Regions from separate parts of the Devosia sp. J20-27 genome, predicted to be linked through region 1. Evidence: riboswitches for the same ligand, from Rfam matches in the RefSeq annotation. Region 1 holds a riboswitch; the other holds the start of a gene.
What was found. A riboswitch is a leader RNA that binds a small molecule or an ion and turns the genes downstream of it on or off. The one in region 1 is predicted to bind cobalamin.

Region 1 (10,481 bases):
GCAGCACCGTCCGCTCTTCGCGGGAGCTGACCGTCACTTCGCAATATTGATGGCCCGGCAGATAAAGCAACACCTTGCCGTTGCCCTGCTCGTTGATCATGGTCGCCAGGGCCCGCGCCGCATCCTGGGGGACGGCACCGCGCGCGGCCGCGTTGGAGATCAGGGCGGCGAACGGGCGCCCCTCCCAGCTGCCCGGCGCCAGGGTGCGGAAAACCGCTTCGGCCTGATCATTGGACACCGCAATCAGGCCCGCCGAATCGAGCATGCAGATGCCGTGCTGCATGGTGTCGAGCGCGGTATCGAGTTCGGCCGCGAGGCGGGAGGCCTCGACGCGACCATGCACCGCCCGCAGCAGGATGACGCGTACGTTGCCCGAAACATTGCGCAGGCTGGCAAAGAACGGCAGGAAGATGAAGGACAGCAGCGCCGTGTGGAAATGCCCGTCGAACAGCATGCCGATCCAGGTCGGGATGCAGATGAGCATCACCTGGATCATCATCACCCGTTCGACGGCGAAATTGCGCGCCGCCACGCCAACCAGCACCGACATGGTGACGCCCAGGCTGGCCAGTTCGGAGAACGGTGTGTTGACGATGAGGAAGCAGTAGATGGTCCACAGGCCATAGAGCGCGGCGATGGCGCCGCCGCCGATGGTGGCGCGGATTTCCCAGCGCGCGGCGCCGGCAACGTCGTCCTCGGCGATATCGGCGCGCTCGAAGGCGAGCATGTCGAGATGCCGCGAGACACCCACCACGACGAACGCCAGGGCGATCGGCAGCAGCACAACGTCCTGCGATTCAAGCCATGTCAGGGCAACCGCGACGGCCGAGCCGAGCGCGCCAAGCATCTGCGAGCGCCGGTCGTTGTAGAGCGACCGGATCATCGAGACGTAGTCCAGCGGTGGAAGCGACTTGGATGCGGCTTCGAACATTTCTCACCAATATTGGACGGCATGATGCGCGGGGAGCCGTTAATGGCGGCTTTCCGGGGGGTGCTGCGGCGGCCCTCAGGTGTCACAAAAAGCACCAACCTTTTCAGATGATTAATGCTTCCTTGCGGAGCAGCCCGCCGGCGGCGCCACCATGCTGCCACGCCGGCGCCTGCATGATGAACGCCGTCTGAACGCCGGTTGCCGCGATATCGGTGGCACTGGGCGCAGCACATGCGCTATCCAAGGTTTCCAAGGACCGGGGGGCTTCCATGGGCAAGACCATCGTACGGCTGAAGGACATCGCCGGCAGGACGGGCTATTCCACCAACACGGTGTCGCTGGCGCTGCGCGACAGCCCCCGTATTCCCGAGCCGACCCGCGACCTCATCCGCCAGGCCGCGCGGGAGCTCAACTACCTGCCTAACCAGATCGCCAAGTCGCTGGTCAGCCGCGAGACGAGGACCATCGGTCTGGTGCTGACCGACCTGACCAACCCGGCCCTGACCCATACCGCCCAGACCATCGAGCTGGCGCTCTCCGAGCTCGGCTATGGCACCCTGTTTGCCACCTCCAACAACACCCTCGCCGACGAGATTCGGGCCATCGAGATGTTCCGGGCACGGCAGGTCGACGGCATGCTGATCTATCCCACCAGTCACCGCCAGCTCGATCACATCCGCGCGCTGCGCCAGGCGGACTACCCGATCGTGCTGCTGGTCGGCGACCCGGATGCCGGCATCGACGCGGTGTGCATGGACGAGCAGCGCGGCGCCTACAAGGCCACCGCCCATCTGATCGCGCAGGGTCACCGTCGCATCGGCCTGATCGATGGCGCGCGATCGCGTGGCAACCGCGAAAAGCACGACGGCTTCTGCCAGGCGCTGGCGGACGCCGGCATCCGCCTCGATGAGAGCCTCGCCGTGCTGTCGCCCGGCCGGTCGGTGGCGCGTGGCTATGAGGCGGCCGAGACGCTGCTGGCGCGGCCGGACCGGCCGACGGCGCTGCTGGCCAGCAACGATTCCCTCGCCATCGGCGCCCTGCACTGGTGCCTCAAGCACGGTCTCGACGTGCCCGACGATCTGGCGATTATCGGTTTTGACAATATCGAGTTCGCGGCTCACGCCTCGACCCCGATCTCGAGCGTCGACTATCCCGCCGGCGTGCTGAGCCGTGGCGCCATCGAGCGGCTTATGCAGCTGATCGGCGCCAGCGGGCCGCTGCCCGAGGCGCAGATCATCATGATCGACCCCGACCTGGTGCTGCGGGAATCGACGCTGGGTCGCGTCAGGCCGTAAGCCGGCGCAGGGCTCTGGCGAGCCGGTCGTAGCGCTTTTCACCCAGCTTGGTCCGATACTCATCCTCGATGGCGCGCTTGACCCGGTTGCGTTCGGCGAAGTCCTTGCGACCCAGTTCGGTGAGCACGATGCGCCGGGCGCGCTTGTCCACTGGATCGGGCTCGCGAGCCACCACCCCGTCGGCGACCAGTTGATCGATCAGCTGCTGCACCGCCTGCTTGGTCAGCCCCATGCGCTCGGGCAGCTCCGCCTGCGGCGTGCCGGAGGGGCCCACATGTGCCAGCACCTCGCCGCGTGCCTCGCCATGCCAGGGATAGCCGCGCGCCACCATGTCCTGCCGCATCCGTGTGCGCCAGTCGAGCGCTGCCGTCCACAGCAGAAGGCCGATGTGGTCGATCAGCTCGACCTTATCGTCAAGGGACTTGACCATTACCTGTTGCGCCTCATATATCGTCAAGTATCTTGATTACTACGGCGCCACCTGGCGCGAAAGGAGAAGCCCATGGTTATCACTGACAAATCGTCGCTCAACCTGCTGCTGACCGGCACCACGCACTATCTCGAGGTTGGGCCGAACACCGAGTTCGCCATCTACTATGGCACGGACGCGGCCGGCATGCTGATGCCCGATGGCAAGCGCCGCACCGGCAGCTGGGCCATTACCGAGACCGGCTACCACGTCGACTGGGCCGATGGCCCCAGCGCCTCCTGGCAGATCGATGTGGAACCGGGCGTGATTGCCTATCGTGACGCCGAGGGCATCGAGCGCGGGCGGGTGACGCGGATCATCCCGGGTGACGCCGCCGGCCTGGCGGCGTAGGCTGCACCAGACACTCGCCGCCGGCCGCAGCGCTGGCGACGAGCTGAGGAGGAGGAGGAACGCCATGGCCAATCGGCTCGACGCTACGGATCGCACCGCCGCACTCGCCCGGCTGCCACACTGGAGCTTTGACGCGGCGCAGGACGCGATCGGGCGCGACTTCAAGTTCAAAAACTTCTCGGAAGCCTTCGGCTTCATGGCGCGCGTCGCCCTGCTGGCCGAGAAGGCCGACCATCATCCCGACTGGAGCAATGCCTACAACAAGGTGTCGATCACACTGTCGACGCATGATGCCGGCGGGCTGACGGACAAGGACGTGCAGCTGGCAGCGGCCATCGACAAGCTGGTGTGACGCTGCTGTTCCGCAGGGAGCGGCCCGGCCTCGTCCTTCGACAGGCTCAGGATGAGGCCTCTCGGTGACCGGTGGGGTGGCCGGGTGGCTGCCCGTGCCGGCGTCGCCGCCGGCTACCCCGTAATGGCCGTGATGTAGCGCTCGGCCGAGGCGGCGACGCGGGCCTTGGCGTCGCTTTGCATCACCCGGTCCCACCAGGCCGAATAGATCCGGTCGAAAGCGAAGGGTTCGGTGGTCGCCACGAGGCGCCGGATTTCGCGGGCGGGGAGCGGAATGAGGTTGGGATAAGAATACATGAAACTGACCCAGCGGAGGTCGGGCACCACCATGATGGTGTCCGCCGTCATCAGCACGCCCTTGCCACCGGCGCCATCGGCCCAATGCAGATAGGTGCTGCCGGTAAAATGGCCACCGCCGCGCACCAACGTGACGCCCTGGCCCAGGTCGTGCGTTTCGCCCGACCAGTAGGTGACGTTCGGGCCTTCATGCACCACGTGCGGCCTGAGCGCCTCGTGCAGCACGATGGGCACGCCGCCAAGTGCAACGCTCCACTCGTTCATCGCGGCAAAAAAGTGCGGATGCGAAATGGCGATGGCCCGCACCCCGCCCAGCGCCTTGACCTTTGCGATGGCCGCGTCGGTGACCAGCGGCGTGCAGTCCCACATCACCCCGGCGCCCGGCTGCGCGATCACCAGCGCCCGCTGGCCGATGGCAATGCCCGGCGTTGCCCCGATCCCCCAGAGCCCGGGCTCCTGCTCGCGGATGTCGCTGCTGTGGTTGGCCTGCAACTCGGCCAGCGTGGTCCAGCTCTGCCCCGCCGCATTCACATATTGCCGCTCGTCGGCGCAGGTCGGACAGTGTTGCGGCGGTGTGTCCGACGGCGGAAATCCGGTGCCGCAGGTGGTGCAGAAGAACGATTGCATGATGCGCCCTCGTGGAGATCTTGGCATTTCTAGCCAAGAATACACCTCCCGCGTAGTCCTGAAAGCTTACGCCTCCTGCACACCCTTCCAGGCTTCCAGCTCGTCCAGCGTGCTGCCGGCACCGGCGATGGCGAACTGGTAGATGTCGAAGCTGCTGATCACGACGCCATAGTAGTCGTCGCGCGCGCGTGCCTCGGTCTTGAGGCGGAGGATCAGGTCGCGGTCGCAGCGGCTGAGGTCGAGCCGCAGGCTCTCGTCGCGGGCCTCGCGGATGGCGAAATCGAACGGGTCCCAGCCCCAGAGATCGCACTTCCAGGCCTGGCCGTCATGGTCGCGGAACTCGAGGCCCCAGTAGAGCCCGGCGCCGAGCGGGTGCGGGTCGACATAGTCGTTGAGATAATTGGCGCGGTGCAATTGCAGGCCCGCATCCTGGAGCTGCCGGGCAATCTCGGAGAGGAGATAGGCCCAGTCGGCCCAGGCCGAGGCCTCGACCGGCATGTGAATGTCGATATCGCGCCACACCATCAGGTCATAGCCGGCGCTGCCGGTAATCTTGACCTTGCCGAAACGCTCCTCGAGCAGGCGGAACAATCCGCTCCGGTGCAGCAGCAGGCCGGCCTGCCGCAGCAGCGAAGCGGCTGTTTCGGCGCGGGTTTCGGCAGTCGACATCAGGGCGGCTCTCCTCAGGTCCGGCTGGTGGGTGCTCAAGACAGAAAAGCCTGACCTCCTTGCGGGGGCCAGGCTTTCAGCTGAATGTCAGCGTCAGGGGCGACGGACGCCCCTGAATTATTCGGCTTTCGGCTCGGCGGCGGCTTCGGCGGGAGCCTCGGCAGCAGCGGCCTGCTCGGCAGCGGCCTTGGCGGCAGCTTCCTCAGCTTCCTTCTGCGCGAGCTCGGCGGCCAGCGCCTCGGCGGCAGCGATCTTCTCAGCCTCGCGGGCGTTCTTGGCCTCGAGAGCGGATTCGCGCTCCCCGGCTTCGATCTTGCGGGTACGCGACGAGGTCGACTCGAAAATACGGGCCGACTTACCGCGACGGTCGCGCAGGTAGTAGAGCTTGGCGCGACGGACCTTGCCGCGCTTCAGGACTTCGATGCGATCGACATTGGGCGACAGGATGGGAAACACACGCTCCACGCCTTCGCCGTAGGAAATCTTGCGGACCGTGAAGCTTTCCATGATGCCTGTGCCCGAACGCGCGATGACCACGCCTTCGTAAGCCTGCAGGCGTTCCTTGTCGCCTTCACGGATCTTGACCCACACCTTGACGGTATCGCCATGGGTGAAGTCGGGACGCGGTGCCTTGGCGGTCAGCGCGTCGTACTGCTCTTTATTGAGCTGTTCGATGATGTTCATTGTCGTCTTCCGTTGATCTTTTCAAAGGAGCGTTTTGCCAGCCCTTGTGGGACTGACCGCCCGGTCTTGGTTTTTGCACGGATTGTTGTATGCGCTTATTGGCTCGCCCCCAGTGAGGGGAGCGAGCGCGCGTATAGAGCAAGTGAGGCCCGGAGTCTAGGGGCTAGAGCTTGTCTGCGACCTGTGCCGGCGACCGGCGGGCGAGGCGCGTGACCAGCATGGCCGCGGCGATCCCGGCCAGATGCAGGGCAGCTGTGGCGGCGACAAAGCCGAGGGCGAACTGCCAGGCCGAAGCGCCCAGCGGCAGTTCGGCACCGTGGGCGACGCCGTGGAAGACGGCAAAGACGCCGACCAGCGCGGCAGCGGCGGCGGTTTTCATCGACCGGCCGAAGACCACGGCACCGGCGATCACCAGCGATGAGGCGCCGATCACCAGTTCCATGAAGGGCAGCTGGATGCCGGCAGTGCCGAGCAGGAAGCCGGCGGTCATCATGCCGACAAAGGCCAGCGGCACGGCCAGCAGGGCACGTCCGCCCAGCGCGACGGCGAAGACGCCGACGGCCAGCATGGCTAGCAGATGATCGAAGCCGGCCAGCGGGTGCAGGATGCCATGCAGCAGATCATGGGCCTGACCGGCACCACTATGGGCGAAGGCGGCGGAGGGCAGCAGGGCGAGAGGAAGGGCGAAAGCCAGTTTGAGGCGCATATTTTCTCCTTTGCGGGACCCACCGTCCCGCAATCCGGGTTGCGTTGCAAAGACGGCCGGTCTCCTGGCTCCGGGCTTGTATCTCTCTCCGCCTTCCCAGTCGCAAACCAGTGGCACGCTGGAGGAGATACCCGTTACAGTCGCGGGGGCGGCGCAGGGTGTTCGCCTGCTTCCCGTTTCACGCGGAGGGTTTGCTGCCCCCGCGCACCGTCTTCATGCGTCAGTTCTGTCAGGAAGCTTGCGCAAGATCAATGAAGCTTCGACGCATTTGTCGCATGACGAGGGTGCAGGCGGTCAGCTATGAGAGCAGCCATGAGCCCCAAGAGGACAATTGCGGAGATCCTGCGCGCCCTGTGCGTGCTGGCGCTGCTTTTCCTCAATTTCGCGCACCAGCCTGTGGCTGTGCAGGCGGCGCCGGGCGACGTCCTCGCCATCGCCTCGACGCTCGGCTTCTGCGGCACGCCGCTCGACGACGAGACGTCCAGGCATGCGCCCTGTCATGCCTGCCGCGTTGGCATAGCCGACCTGCCGGCGCCCACGCAGGTGCCGCTGGGCCCCTGCGCCGTTACCGCCTTCACCTATGGCGCCCTGCCCGTCCTCAGCCTGCCCGACCGTTATGTCGGCCCGCAGACTGCGCGCGGCCCGCCCGTTCTGGCCTGATCCGAAACCTGCTTTGAGATCAAACGCCGCGCCCGGACTCCGGGGAGCTGCGGCCAACAGAACGAGACTGACATGCTTACCAAACTGACACTGGCCGCTCTCGCGGCTACCGGGCTGGCGCTGCTCGCCGCCCCTGCCTCTGCCCAAGACACTGCCGCTACGACGGCGATGACCGTGGCCATGGAGATGGCGCCCGAAGTGACGCTGGGCGATCTCACCATCACCGGCGGCTTCACCCGCGCCACCCTCCCCAACGCGCCGGTGGGCGGCGGCTATGTGACGATCCACAATGCCGGGGCGGAAGCCGACCGGCTGATCGGCGCCAGCTCGCCCGTCGCGGAGGTCACCCAGCTGCACGAGATGAAGATGGAGGGCGACGTCATGAAGATGAACCAGCTCGAGAGCGGCATCGACATCCCCGCCGGCGAGACGGTGACGCTGGCGCCGGGCGGCCTGCACATCATGTTCATGGGCCTCAACCAGGCACTGGTCGAGGGCGAAACGGTGCCGGTGACGCTGACCTTCGAAAAGGCCGGTACGGTCGAGATCGAGCTGTCGGTGGCAGGCATGGCGGCCAAGGGGCCGGCCATGGACCATGCCGGCCACGGGGGCTGAGATGACAGGCACGACACTCGCCCGCGTCCGGCTCGGACTCTGGATCGCCGTGGTGCTGGCGGCGGTTGCGGCGACGATCCTCTTCGTCTTCGCGCCGCCCAAGGCGGGTGCCGGCATCGGCGGGGGCAGCTATGCCCTCGTCGACCAGCGCGGCCAGGCCATCGACCAGACCATGCTGGTCGGCCATCCCTCGCTGCTGTTTTTCGGCTATACCCACTGCCCCGACGTCTGCCCCACCACGATGGGCGAGATGGCCGGCTGGTTCGAGGAACTGGGCGATGCCGCCGGCCCGCTGCAGGCCTATTTCATCACCGTCGATCCGCTGCGCGACACGCCCGAAATGCTGGGCGACTATGTCTCGTGGGTGTCGGACCGTATCATCGGCGTCACCGGGAAGCCGGCCGAGATCGACAAGATCGTCAAGGCCTGGGGCGCCGTGGCCGAGCGGGTCGAGGGGCAGTCGCCGGACGACTACACCATGAACCACACCGCTTCGGTCTATCTGATCAATGCCAGAGGCGAGTTCGAGGGCACCATCGCCTATGGTGAGGATCAGGCCACCGCTGTCGGCAAGATCCGCAAGCTGCTTGCCAAGGTGTAGCGGACTATTTGTCCAGCAAGTCCGGCCGCCGGGCCGTCGTGAGCTTCAGGCTCTCGGCCCGGCGCCACTTCTCGATCTTGCCGTGATCGCCCGAGGTCAGCACCGCCGGGATCTCGCGACCCTCGAAGACCTGCGGCCGGGTGTAGTGCGGATATTCCAGCAGCCCGTCCTCAAAGCTCTCGTCGGCATGGCTTTCGGCGGCACCGAGCACGCCCGGCAGCAAGCGCACCACCGCCTCGATCAGCGCCATCGCCGCCACTTCGCCACCGGCGAGGACATAGTCGCCGATCGAGATTTCCTCGAGCTCGCGCGCCTCGATGACCCGCTGGTCGACACCCTCGAAGCGGCCGCAGACAATGATCGCCCCCGGGCCCGCCGCCAGTTCGCGCACCCGCTGCTGGGTCAGCGGCCGGCCACGCGGACTCATCAGGAGTTTCGGGCGCTCGTCGGCCACGGCATCAATCGCGGCCGCAAGAATATCGGGCTTGAGCACCATGCCGGCGCCGCCGCCCGACGGGGTATCGTCGACGGTGCGATGCCGGTCGGTGGCGAAATCACGCAATTGCGTGGCGTGCAACGACCAGGCGCCGTCGGCCATGCCGCGACCGATCACCGACGCGCCCAGCGGTCCGGGAAAGAGATCGGGGAAGAGCGTGATGACGTCGGCGCGCCAGCTCATGAGGGCTCGGACGTGTCCGCGCCGGGCGCGACCTCGCCCTCGACCTCGACGGGCGGCACGATGACCACGTAGCCCGCCGCGATATGCACTTCGGGCACGGCGTCTTTGGTGAACGGGATGAAGCGGGTCTCCCCGCTCGCCTTGTCGCGCAGTTCGAGCAGGTCGCCGGCGCCGAAATTGGGCACCGCCATCACCTCGCCCAGGCTGGTGCCATCGGCGAGCTGGGCCCTGAGGCCCACCAGATCGGCGTGATAGAAATCATCCTCGTCCTCGATCTCGGGCAGCAGATCGCGGTCGATATAGAGTTCGGTGCCGTTGAGCTTTTCGGCCCCGGTGCGGTCGCTGACGCCCTTGATGCGGGCCACCAGCACATTGGTGGTGGTCCGCGCCTCGAGGATCTCGATGCCCTGGCCCGGCGTGCCGGTCGACAGCACGCCGTAGTCCATGATCGCCAGCGGATCCTCGGTATAGGACTGGATGCGCACCTCGCCCTTGATCCCATGGGCCGCACCAATGCGGCCCATGAGCAGTTTTCGCGAAGTGTCGCTGGTCGCCATGCTTACTCGGCAGCAGCGTCTTCGGCCGGGGCCTCGGCGGGCGCCGGAGCCGCAGCGGCGGCGGCCGCATCAGCAGCAGCCTTGGCCTTGGCTTCGGCGCGCTCGGTGGCCTTCTTGCCCGGCACGGCGCGTTCCGGGTTGTTGCGCGGGGCGCGCTTGAGCAGGCCGGCGGCATCGAAGAAACGGGCGACGCGGTCGGTCGGCTGGGCGCCAACGCCGAGCCAGTGCTGCACGCGCTCGGTGACCAGGGTCACGCGGGCCGACTTGTCGGCGAGGCGCGGATCATAGGTGCCGATGCGCTCGATGAAGCGGCCATCGCGCGGCGAACGGGCATCGGCCACGACGACATGGTAATAGGGGCGCTTCTTGGTGCCGGCACGGGCGAGGCGGAGTTTGAGCGACATAGGTTCAGTCCTTGCGTTGAGTTCTGTTGAGTTGAAATGACTACTTTTTCTTCGGCACGAAGCCGCCGCCGAGCCCGGGAAGGCCGGGGAAGCGCGCGGCGCCACCCAGGCCGGGAAGTCCCGAACCGCCGGATTTGAGGAGCTTGCCGACATCGGTCGGCAGCTTGTCGGAGAGATCTTTTTGCGGAGCGCCCTGCTGCGGGATCGAGGCGGGGTCGATCCCCATCTGCCGCGCCAGCTTTTCCAGTTCCTTGGGATCCATGTTCTCGGGGCTGGGCATATTGCCCATGTCGGGCATCATGCCGCCCATCTTGCCGCCGAACATGCCGGCCAGCGAGCCCATGCCGCCCTTGCTGACCTTCTTCATCATGTCCGCCATCTGGCGGTGCTGCTTCATCAGCTTGTTGACGTCCTCGACCCGCGTGCCCGAACCGCTGGCGATGCGGATACGGCGCTTGGCGTTGAGCAGCTCGGGATTGGCGCGTTCCTTCCGGGTCATCGAGTTGATGATGGCGACCTGCCGGTCGAACACCTTCTCGTCGACATTGACCCCGGCCATGGCCTTCTTCATCTGGCCCATGCCCG
Region 2 (10,481 bases), 630 kb from region 1:
TGCATGGCGAGGTCCTTGGCGGTCAGCCCCTGGATGTCGTCGGCCCATTGTGATTGCGGGCGGCCCGACTGCAGCAGCTGGATGACGGGCGCATCGATCCCGGCAAAGGGGTTCTGCTTGTCGCCGAGGCCATCGATGCCGAGGGCGAAGCCGGTGAGGTTGAGGATGACGGCAGGCGGGAAGGCCGCGAAGGCGGCCTGCACGAAGCGGATGCAGGCGGCTTCCTTGAGGGTGGAGATGACGATGGGGACGGGATTGAGCTGTTGGACCTCGAGCTCGGCGACGAGGGCTTCCAGCGTGGCGGTGCCGGCGCCTTCAAGGGCGGCGCGGTAAAACAGGATGGGGACGTTCGGGTACGGGCTCGACGGCAGCTCGGCGCGCATGCCCTGCGCCGGGTGCCAGAACCCGAAGCGGAGGAAGGGGCGCGGTGCGCGGTCAGGCGACTGCCCCTCACCCGTCTCGGCCTTCGGCCGATCCAGCCTATCCCCAGCGGGGAGAGGGGAGGTAGTGGCACGGTCTGGCGAGAGCGCTCCCTCTCCCCGCCGGGGAGAGGGTTGGGGTGATGGGAGGGCCAACAATCGGAACAGCGCCAGCAGCCCATCGGCGTTTTCCGGTCCGCCGGCGGTGAAGAGGGCGTGCAGCCGAGTCCAGTCATCGGGCGAAATGGTGGACCGGTCGCGGAGGATCGGGTCGGGCGTCGCGTCGCCGGGGAGGAAGGCGACGCGGGTGCCGGTGAGCGCCAGGGCCGTCAGCTCATCGACGCCATATTGCCAGTAGGCGGCACCGCCGAGCAGGCGGACGACGATGAGCCTGGCATGGCGCGCCGTCTGCTCGATCCAGAGATCGACCGATAGGTTGTGGGCGAGGCGCAGGATATTGGCGAGGCGGAGATCATCGGTCCCGGCCCGGTCGGCGGCGGCGGCGAGCATGGCCAGTTCGCTGTCGGCAGCCGAGAGGAAGAGGATATCGGCGGGGGTCTGGCCGAGATCGATGGCCTCGCCTTCCTGCTGGGCGGCGCCAGCCTGGGCGGCAAGCAGGTGCATCAGGAGGCGACCATCGGCCGGCGGTAGATGAACTCGCTGAGCGCGGCGCAGACCAGCGCGGCGAGGCCACATGCCGTGGCGGCGGTGATCAACCCGGAACCGTCGAGCTGGAACTGGCCGAGAATGGAGAGCAGCGTGACGGAGGCAGCGCCAACGACGTCACCGACCACGATTGCCCCGAGGAACCGGTAGGCCATGGTCTTGAGCTGAGCTTCGAGCAGTTGCAGGAGCGTGGCGACCAGAAGCAGCGGGAGAAGGCCGAAAAGATAGATCACTGGCAGCGCGGCCGGCCAGTCCTGCAGAAGGGGAGTCAGCAGGTCGGCGCCGCCCGGCTGCCAGTCGAAGGCATAGAGGGTTGCGGCAGCGATCGGCGGGCCGCAGGCTGCAAAGATCATCACGGCTGCGAGCCGGCGCTGCCAGCTAGAGCGAGGCATCAGGATCGGCCGGCCAGAAGCAGACGAGCGTTGCGAGGATCAGCGCCGTGATGGCGCCGACGAGTGCAAACATGCCTAACACGAACAGCGAGCCGGGGTCGAACCGGCCGTTGCCCATGATCTGGAACTGGATCAGTGCGGAAAAGAAGGTCAACACCGCGCCGACCATCGGGGCCGCGAGGAGCAGCGGCTTGCGTCCGGGCTTGCGCCGCCAGAACAGGGCCAGCAGCAGTCCCGTGAGCAGTGCCGGCACGAGGCCAATGATATAGCTGTACTTGAGGACGTCCGGGAATATCTCGAACATTTTCAGCACCCTGCCGGGGTCGTCACCGGTCACGGCAGACACTGCGGCCATGATCAACAGGAATACCGGCCCGGCCAGAAACGGCCCCAGCACGGCCACGGTGAAGAACAGCGGCACGACGCGGCCCTGCATCACGCGGCTTCCCTTGCCGCCTGCTGCAGGCTGGCGGTGATGGCGGCGCGGTCGAGCGGACTTTCGCCGATCACGACAAGCGCCGTCTCGCGCGCCTCGCCCGGCAGCCAGGGCCGGTCGAAATAGGCGTTGACGCGGGGCCCCACGGCCTGGATGGCGAGGCGGGCAGCTGCGCCGGGCAGTGCTGCAAAACCCTTGAGACGCAGGACGTCATGTGCGCGGATCGTGGCCTCGATGATCTCGAGCAGGTGGTCCTTGCCGACCACGCCGTCGAGGCGCAGCGAGAAGCTGTCGAAGTCGTCATGCTCGTGCGGCTCGCCATTGTGCTCGAGCTCGTGATGGCTGTCGCGGCCGGCCAGATTATCCTCGCTGGCGAGGCCGAGGCCCAGCAGAGCGGCAATGTCGACATGGCCGTTGTGGGCGCGGATGAGGCCGGTGCCGGGGCGCATCTCGGCGCGCAGATGCCGTTCGACGCTGTCGAGGTCGGCGGCGGCGACCAGGTCGGCCTTGTTGAGGACCACGAGATCGGCAGCAACCAGCTGATCCTCGAAGAGTTCGCCCAGCGGCGTCTCGTGATCGAGCATGTCGTCGGCCGAGCGCAGCGCATCGACGGCGGTCTCGTCACTGGCAAAGCGCCCCTCGGCCAGGGCGGCAGCATCGGCGACGGTGACGACGCCATCGATGGTCACCTGCGACTTGATCTCGGGCCAGTTGAAGGCGCGGATCAGCGGCTGCGGCAGGGCGAGGCCCGAGGTCTCGATGACGATGTGATCGGGACGGTCGGGGCGGGCCAGCAATTGCTGCATGGTGGGGATGAACTCGTCGGCGACGGTGCAGCAGATGCAGCCGTTGGCGAGCTCGATCATGTCCTCCTCGCGGCAGGTTTCATCGCCACACCCGGCAAGGATGTCCTTGTCGACACCGAGCTCCCCGAACTCGTTGATGATCAGCGCAATGCGCCTGCCTTTGGCGTGCGCCAGAAGATGGCGCACCAGCGTGGTCTTGCCGGCGCCGAGGAAGCCGGTGATGACGGTGACGGGGATCTTGGTGGTGGCGAGGTCGCTCATGCGATGGCTCCCTTGAGCTGGGTGGCTTCGGCGCGGGCGAAGCGTTCGAGGAGATATCCAAGCAGAGGCCCGACGGTCAGCCAGAACAGCGCACCGGCAGCGAGCGTGGCCGCGGCGAACTCGGTGGCCAGCGCGGCCGGTAGAGGCGATGCGGAAACGGCGGCCGGCTGCGGGGCGCCGATGATCTGCGGCAGCAGCAGCAGGACGGCGGCAATGCCGATGCCGGTCCAGTTGCGCAGTCTGGCGATGGCAAGACAGCCGGCAGCGGCGCCGAGCGCGGTCGCCCACCACCAGATCTGGCGCGCGCCGAGCTCGGCAGCGGCCATGCCGGGAAGTTCCGGCGGCAGTCCGAGTGCGGGGGCGAGCTGGAAGGCGACGAAGCCGGCGAGGCCCCAGATGAGGCCGTTGGTGGCGGTCAGCGGCAGTCCGGCGATGACCGAGACGGCGGCGAGGAGAAGCGCGAAGCCCATGCAGCCCAGCACATTGGCGAGCAGCGTATAGAGCGTGCGCTCGATGCCGTCGGCAGGGGCCCAGGCATCCGCATCATGCACATGGCCGCCTTCCGGGGTCGCCGCCTCGTGCAGGTGCGTGCTGCCATCGGCGTGGATGTGCTCGGTCGGTTCGGCCGATTCAAACGTTTCGGCTGCGATAATGAGCGGAATGACCTTCCATTGCTGGAGTGCGCTCATGGCAAGGCCGGCTGCGAGTCCGGCAAGGACCGCAGCGAAGAAGATTCGCTGGAAGAGTCTCATCTGTGGCTTCTCTCATGCTGGTCGCGGCGCCCTTCCGGGTGCCGCTCGCAAGCAGGTGTCTCAGTGGCAGGGGAAGCCGAGCGCATGGCGCGTGTCGTGCGCGCCATTGTGGACGGCCATGTCATTGGCAAAGCCGACGCCACCGACCAGAAACAGGCCGATGAGCAGCGCCAGGGCACCGGCAACGAGACGTTGAGACAACGAGAGATTGACGACACCAGTCGCCTGAACCTGAGCATTCATAGACCTGCACCCTCCGTGCGGATTGAAGTGGGCGTCGAGCCCGGTTGGCGCTGGCAGGTCTCCTGGCTCACGGGTCATCGCCTGTTCCGGCCTTCCCGGCACTCACATGAGCACCAGTGGCAGAGTTGGAGCAGACTCACCGCTTACAGTTGCGGGGGCAGCCACGGATTCGGTCCCTGATGGGTACGCCTCACCGTATTCCCTTTTGATTCCGTCGCCCAAACGGGGTCGGGAAACCAACGTGGCATCAGTCTTAGGCCGGCAGAGGGGCGGTGGTCAACCGCGCGTATCCTCGACCACCGGGGCGTTGCCCATATCCTCCTCCTCATCGAAGTTTGGATAGGGATAGCTGATGGTGACCGACTGGATGCGGACATCGAGCCGCGCCAGCAGCGGCTCGCTCGAGGGAACTTCGCGATCGCCACTGACCGGCTCGACATCGAGCCCGCCGGGCACGTCGATGGCGGGCTGGAAGGAGACGGAGAGCAGGCAGCCGCCGGGCACGTCGGCCAGATTGCCGGTCTGGAAGCTGGCGTAGCCGCCATAGTCCCACCAGAAGCCCGTCATGCTGAAGGGCGCACCGTTGAGCGCCTCGACCTGGCTGACGGTCATGCCCCTCGTCAGGCCGAAGGCCGTGTCCGGAGGCGGCAGTTCGACATAGCTCAGATCGGCATGGGCCTCTTCATCCCACCAGCCGAAGACAAGCTTTCTGTCGGGGTCATCGGGATAGACAGTGGTGGCGATGATCGTGGTGCCTTCCGGCCCGTCGACCTCGCCGGTCACCACGTTCTCGGCACCAAAGGTCTGGTTGAGCCGCTCGATGGTGGTATCGACGGCGAAGGCGCCGTCGCAGGTGATGTCAGCGGCCAGCGCAGCGGGTGCGAGCAGCAGCAGCGGCAGGAAGACGGCGCGACGAAGCATGTGAAGTCCTCAACCCTGATCGCTTCAGTGTGGCCGAGCTTGCAGTGCGCCGCAAGGCGCGCAATGTCGCTGCAGCTTCCCGATTCAGGTGCGACATGCTGCTGCTTTCTCCCGCCATCCTGCCGATCCTGCTGCTGATCGGATCGAACGTGTTCATGACCGTTGCCTGGTACGGGCATCTCAAGTTTCCCGCCGCCGCCATGTGGGTGGCAGTGATGGCGAGCTGGGGCATCGCGCTGGTCGAATACTGGCTAGCGGTGCCGGCCAACCGCATCGGCTACGGCACCTATTCGGCCGCCGAACTCAAAACCATCCAGGAGGTCATCAGCCTGACGGTGTTTGCCGGCTTCGCCGTATTCGTGCTGGGCGAGAAGCTCACCTGGAACCATGGCGTCGGCTTCGCGCTGATCGGCGCCGGCGCCTTCTTCGTGTTCAAGGGGCCGCTGAAGTAGCGACCGGCGGGAAGAGCAGCGAATGGTGGGCCATGGCGCCGGCCACCACGCCGGCTGACATGGCCAGCGTGGCATTGTGCATCGGGCGCGCCAGATCACCGGCCGCGAAGATGCCTGCCACGGTGGTGGCCTGCCGGTCGTCGACCTTGATGTAGTCGCCGGACGGTCCGGTTTCGAGGGCGCAACCGGCGGCCAGATGCAGGTCGAGCGAAGGGGCGGTGCGGGGGGCGACGAAGATGGCGTCGCGTTCGACGTCGCCGTCCGTGGTGACCACGTGCGTGAGCAGCCCGTCCCGGTGCCGCAACTCGACGACCGGCGCATCGATGATCTGCACGTCGAGCGCTTCGATGCCGGTGCGGGTTTCGGCATCGATGACGTTGCCATTGGCATACATCACGAGGTCAGCGCTCCAGTCGCGATAGAGCCGCGCCATCATCAGCTCGAGGCCGGGCGAGGCCAGGAAGGCCAGCTTGCGGTCGCCATATTCGAAGCCGTGGCAGTAGGGGCAATGCAGCACCGACAGGCCCCAGCAGGCAGCCAGACCGTCTAGGGGTGGCAAGGTGTCGGTGACGCCATGGGCGAGAATGATGCGGCGGGCCGCCAGAGTGCCGTGCGCCCTGGTCTCGACGATGAAATCGTCAGCGGTGCCGGCCAGCGAGATGGCTTCCGCCTGCAGCAGCGCGACAGTGCGATAGGGCGCCATCTGCGCCCGCGCCGCGGCGAGCAGATCGCGCGGCGGCGTGCCGTCATGGCCGAGAATGCCATGGGCGGCCGGCGAGAAGCGGTTGCGCGGACGACCGGTATCGAGGACCACGACATCGCGGCGGGCGCGTCCAAGCTGCATGGCGGCGGCGAGCCCGGCAAAGCTGCCGCCGATGATGATGACGTCGTGCATGGACGTACTCCAGGTCGGGGTGGGACGGAGGGAGAAATTCCCCCGCGAGTCACTTGCCGAGGCAGGCGACAAGGTTGTCGGCGAGGGCATTGAGCAGTTCGCCGTAAAGAGCGGGGCCTTCGGTGAGGTTGGCGCCCTCCGGATCGAGCACGCCCTTGCCGGCGCTGGTGCCTTCGATGAGCACATCGACAAGACGCGGATCGAACTGCGGCTCGGCGAAGACGCAGGCGGCGTCGAGCGTCTTGAGCTTGGCGCGCACTTCAGAAATGCGGTCGGCGCCCGGCATGCTCTCGGGATTGACGGTGATCGAGCCGGCGATGTTGAGACCGAAGCGACGCTCGAAATACTGGTAGGCGTCGTGGAAGACCACAAAGGGCCGCGACTTGACCGGCTCGAGCTTGAGGTCGATCTCCTCGATCAACCTGTCCAGCATGACCAGTTCAGCCGTCGCGTTGGCTTGGTAGGTATCGGCATTCTCCGGGTCGGTTTCCGACAGCGTATCGGCGATGGCGGTGACCATCATCCTGGCGTTCATCGGATCGAGGAACATATGCATGTCGGCTTCGCCGTGCGCTTCAAGGTCGTGCTCTTCATGATCATGCCCGTCATGATCATCGGCCTTGTGATCGGCATGCTCCTCATGATCGGCGTGCTCTTCGAACGTACCGCCTTCGCGGGCGGAAAGCAGGTCGATGCCCTCGGCCTGGCCAAGGGCGACAACCTTGGCATTCGGGGCCAGCGTGGCGAGCGAGTCCTGGAGGAAAACCTCCAGGTCATGACCGGTCCAGAAAATGACACTCGCCGCCTCGATGGCGCCGGCGTCGGACGGTTTCAGGCTATAGACATGGGGCGATGCTGCACCCCTGACGATCAGAGTGGGCTGGCCCAGATCGCCCATAACGGCAGCAACCAGCGAATGGATCGGTTTGATGGTGGCCACAACCGCCGGCACCTCGGCCGAGGCAGCAGCCGTTCCGGACAACAGGGCAAGGAGTGCAAGCAGAGGACGCTTCATGTGTGCAACCCGATCTTGATAAAGCAGCAGGACGATGTGATATGTTATGACATAACGCTTTCGCGATGTAACGCTATAACGTAATGGTCGGAAGACGGTCAAGATCAGATTGGACGGGTTTTCATGGACGCCAGAGCGACCCATGACATCATTGCAGAAATGGCCGGCGCCGGGGTGCGCCGCAACGGCCGCTGGCTGGTAGAGGGCGTCGACCTCAGCATCCGGCGCGGCGAGATTGTGACGCTGATCGGCCCCAACGGGTCGGGAAAGTCGACGACGGCGAAGCTGCTGACCGGGGTGCTGAAACCGGACGCCGGCCGGGTCACGCGGGTCGACGGACTGCGCGTCGGCTACGTCCCGCAAAAGCTCAGCATCGACTGGACCCTGCCGCTATCGGTCAATCGGCTGATGAACCTGACGGCACGGCATACGCGGGCCGAAGTGGCAGCCGCGCTCGAGGCGGTCGGCATTGCGCACCTCGCCAACGAGGAAGTGCAGCACCTGTCGGGTGGCGAGTTCCAGCGGGCGCTGATGGCTCGCGCCATGGTGCGCCGGCCGGACCTGCTGGTGCTCGACGAGCCGGTGCAGGGCGTCGATTTCTCCGGCGAGGTGGCACTGTACGACTTGGTCAAGCAGATCCGCGACGAGACCCATTGCGGCGTGCTGCTGATCTCGCATGACCTGCATGTGGTGATGGCCGAGACCGATACGGTGATCTGCCTGAACGGTCACGTGTGCTGCCGCGGCAATCCGGAATCGGTGGCACAAAGCCCGGAATACCTGCAACTGTTCGGCACTCGCGCGGCCTCGACCCTGGCCATCTACCAGCATCATCATGACCACACGCATCTGCCCGACGGTAGCGTGCAGGAGAGGGACGGCCGGATGGTGGACGCGCACGGGCACGACCATGGGGAGCATCATGGCCATCAGCACTGAGGGAACGTTCTCCTCCCTGGCGACGAGACAGGTCCAGAGAGAAATAGGCCGCCATGTTTGACGACTTCTTCTCGCGCGCCATCATTGCCGGGATCGGACTGGCGCTGGTGACCGGGCCGCTAGGCTGTTTCATCGTCTGGCGGCGGATGGCCTATTTCGGCGACACCATGGCGCATTCGGCGCTGCTGGGCGTGGCGCTGAGCTTCCTGCTCAATATCAACATGACGCTCGGCGTCTTCGTGGTGGCGGCGACGGTGTCGGTGGCGCTGCTGCTGCTGCAGCGGCGGAACAATCTGTCGACCGACGCGCTGCTCGGCATTCTCAGCCATTCGACGCTGGCCATCGGGCTGGTGCTGGTGGCGTTCATGTCGTGGGTGCGCGTCGATCTGATGGCGTTCCTGTTCGGCGATATCCTCGCGGTATCGGTGTGGGACATTGCGCTGATCTACGGTGGCGGCATCGTCATCCTTGCCGCGCTGGCGGCGATGTGGCGACCGCTGCTGGCGGCGACCGTCAATGCCGACGTGGCGGAGGCCGAGGGCCTGCGCCCCGAAGTGTCGCGGGTGGTGTTCATGCTGCTGCTGGCCAGCGTCATTGCCATTGCCATGAAGATCGTCGGCGTGCTGCTGATCACCTCGCTGCTGATCATTCCGGCGGCGACGGCGCGGCGCCTGTCGAGCACGCCCGAGCAGATGGCGGTGATTGCCGCGATCCTCGGCGCCCTGGCGGTGGCCGGCGGGCTCTTCGGCTCGTTGACCTACGACACGCCGTCGGGACCCTCGATCGTGGTGGCGGCGCTGGCGCTGTTCCTGATTTCCATAGCGGTGCCGGTGCAGCTCTGGCGCAAGCGCCGGCGGGAGGTATAGCCGATGGGCCACACCCATGACGATCATCAGCACGAGCGGCCGCGGGACCTGACACGCAACCAGGACCTGGTGCTCAAGGCACTCAACCATGCCGAGGCGCCGCTATCGGCCTATGACATTCTCGACCTGTTGCGGGCCGAGGGATTGCGGGCGCCACTCCAGGTGTACCGGGCGCTGGAAAAGCTCATCGACCAGGGCCTGGCGCATCGTCTCGAATCCCTGAACGCCTTTGTCTGCTGCGCGCAGGCGCACGGGCATAGCGGCGCGACGACCGGCTTTGCCATCTGCAATGGCTGCGGGCGGGTGGACGAGTTTGCCGACGAGGTGGTGACCGAGCGGCTCAGGAACTGGGCCGGCGAGCACGGCTTCGTGCCGGAGCAGACCGTGATCGAGCTGCGCGGAAAATGCGCCAACTGCCAGGGCGCGGCTGACGCCTAACCGGCCTTGCGCTGCGGCTGGTCACCAAGCAGGCGGGTCAACCCGTCGAGCGTCAGCGGCCGCGAGAACAGATAACCCTGGAATTCGTGACAGCCGAGACGCGTCAGCGAGGCGGCCTCTTCCTTGCGCTCCACGCCTTCGGCGGTAACGGCCAGACCCATGGCGTAGGCAACGACCATGGTGGACTCGACGAGCGCCGTCTTGACCGGATCCTTGTCGAGCATGTCGACCAGCGAGCGGTCCAGCTTGACCCTGTCGAACTTGAACTGGCGCAGGTAGCCGATCGAGGAGAAGCCGGTGCCGAAGTCATCGAGCGCGATCAGGATGCCGCGGGCGCGCAGTTCATCGAGCGCGGCAGTGGCGCGTTCGGGCCGGGTGAGCAGGAAACTCTCGGTGATTTCGAGCTGCAGCCGCTTGGCCGGAAAGCCGGTCTCGGAGAGGATCGTATCGATCTGGCTGGCCAGCATCGGATTGCGGAACTGGACGGTCGAGACGTTCACCGACAGTTTCAGGCCTGGATAGTCGACCAGGTCGCGGCAGGCCCGGCGCAGGGCGAAGATGCCGAGATCCTCGATCAGGCCGGAGGACTCGGCAGCCGGGATGAAGTCGCCGGGGGATTTGGGTCCTCCCGTGCGGCGGCGCCAGCGCAGCAGAGCCTCGACGCCGATCATTGCCTGGGCGTTGAAATCAAAGATGGGCTGATAGTCGACATCGAACTCGTCGGCCTCGAGGCCGCGACGGATATCGGCCTGCTCCTCGATCCGCCGCTGGCGTTCGATCTCGATGGAGTCATCATGCTCGATGATGTGGTTGCCGCCGGTTTCGTGGGCGCGGTGCAAGGCCGCCTCGGCCATGCGCAGCGGTTTGGCGACATCGGCCTTCTGGACGGTGACCTCGGCCAGCCCGATGGAAACACCGATCTTGATGCGCCAGCTTTCCACCGGCAGGGGGGCGCTGACGGCCTGCAGGATCTTGCGGGC

Region 2: another riboswitch for cobalamin. It lies ahead of AC0L4C_RS02425 (CbtB domain-containing protein); the one in region 1 lies ahead of AC0L4C_RS05630 (HupE/UreJ family protein).

The regions. Positions count from the first base shown of each region.
Region 1 is NZ_CM147875.1:1,142,439-1,152,919, reverse strand. Features, by position in the region: gene AC0L4C_RS05675 (putative bifunctional diguanylate cyclase/phosphodiesterase) at 1-931, opposite strand, end outside; gene AC0L4C_RS05670 (hypothetical protein) at 1,035-1,184, opposite strand; gene AC0L4C_RS05665 (LacI family DNA-binding transcriptional regulator) at 1,201-2,226, shown strand; gene AC0L4C_RS05660 (MarR family winged helix-turn-helix transcriptional regulator) at 2,216-2,656, opposite strand; gene AC0L4C_RS05655 (hypothetical protein) at 2,729-3,046, shown strand; gene AC0L4C_RS05650 (4a-hydroxytetrahydrobiopterin dehydratase) at 3,111-3,398, shown strand; gene AC0L4C_RS05645 (MBL fold metallo-hydrolase) at 3,512-4,321, opposite strand; gene AC0L4C_RS05640 (hypothetical protein) at 4,388-4,990, opposite strand; gene rplS (50S ribosomal protein L19) at 5,108-5,674, opposite strand; gene AC0L4C_RS05630 (HupE/UreJ family protein) at 5,838-6,380, opposite strand; cobalamin riboswitch at 6,418-6,607, opposite strand; gene AC0L4C_RS05625 (hypothetical protein) at 6,693-7,040, shown strand; gene AC0L4C_RS05620 (copper chaperone PCu(A)C) at 7,113-7,655, shown strand; gene AC0L4C_RS05615 (SCO family protein) at 7,657-8,256, shown strand; gene trmD (tRNA (guanosine(37)-N1)-methyltransferase TrmD) at 8,261-8,935, opposite strand; gene rimM (ribosome maturation factor RimM) at 8,932-9,492, opposite strand; gene rpsP (30S ribosomal protein S16) at 9,495-9,896, opposite strand; gene ffh (signal recognition particle protein) at 9,937-10,481, opposite strand, start outside.
Region 2 is NZ_CM147875.1:509,942-520,422, forward strand. Features, by position in the region: gene AC0L4C_RS02400 (cobaltochelatase subunit CobN) at 1-1,043, opposite strand, end outside; gene AC0L4C_RS02405 (hypothetical protein) at 1,043-1,477, opposite strand; gene AC0L4C_RS02410 (DUF5413 family protein) at 1,464-1,916, opposite strand; gene cobW (cobalamin biosynthesis protein CobW) at 1,913-2,980, opposite strand; gene AC0L4C_RS02420 (CbtA family protein) at 2,977-3,732, opposite strand; gene AC0L4C_RS02425 (CbtB domain-containing protein) at 3,793-3,975, opposite strand; cobalamin riboswitch at 4,011-4,231, opposite strand; gene AC0L4C_RS02430 (hypothetical protein) at 4,252-4,896, opposite strand; gene AC0L4C_RS02435 (DMT family protein) at 4,992-5,348, shown strand; gene AC0L4C_RS02440 (NAD(P)/FAD-dependent oxidoreductase) at 5,329-6,243, opposite strand; gene AC0L4C_RS02445 (zinc ABC transporter substrate-binding protein) at 6,293-7,258, opposite strand; gene AC0L4C_RS02450 (ATP-binding cassette domain-containing protein) at 7,382-8,197, shown strand; gene AC0L4C_RS02455 (metal ABC transporter permease) at 8,251-9,063, shown strand; gene AC0L4C_RS02460 (Fur family transcriptional regulator) at 9,067-9,501, shown strand; gene AC0L4C_RS02465 (bifunctional diguanylate cyclase/phosphodiesterase) at 9,498-10,481, opposite strand, start outside.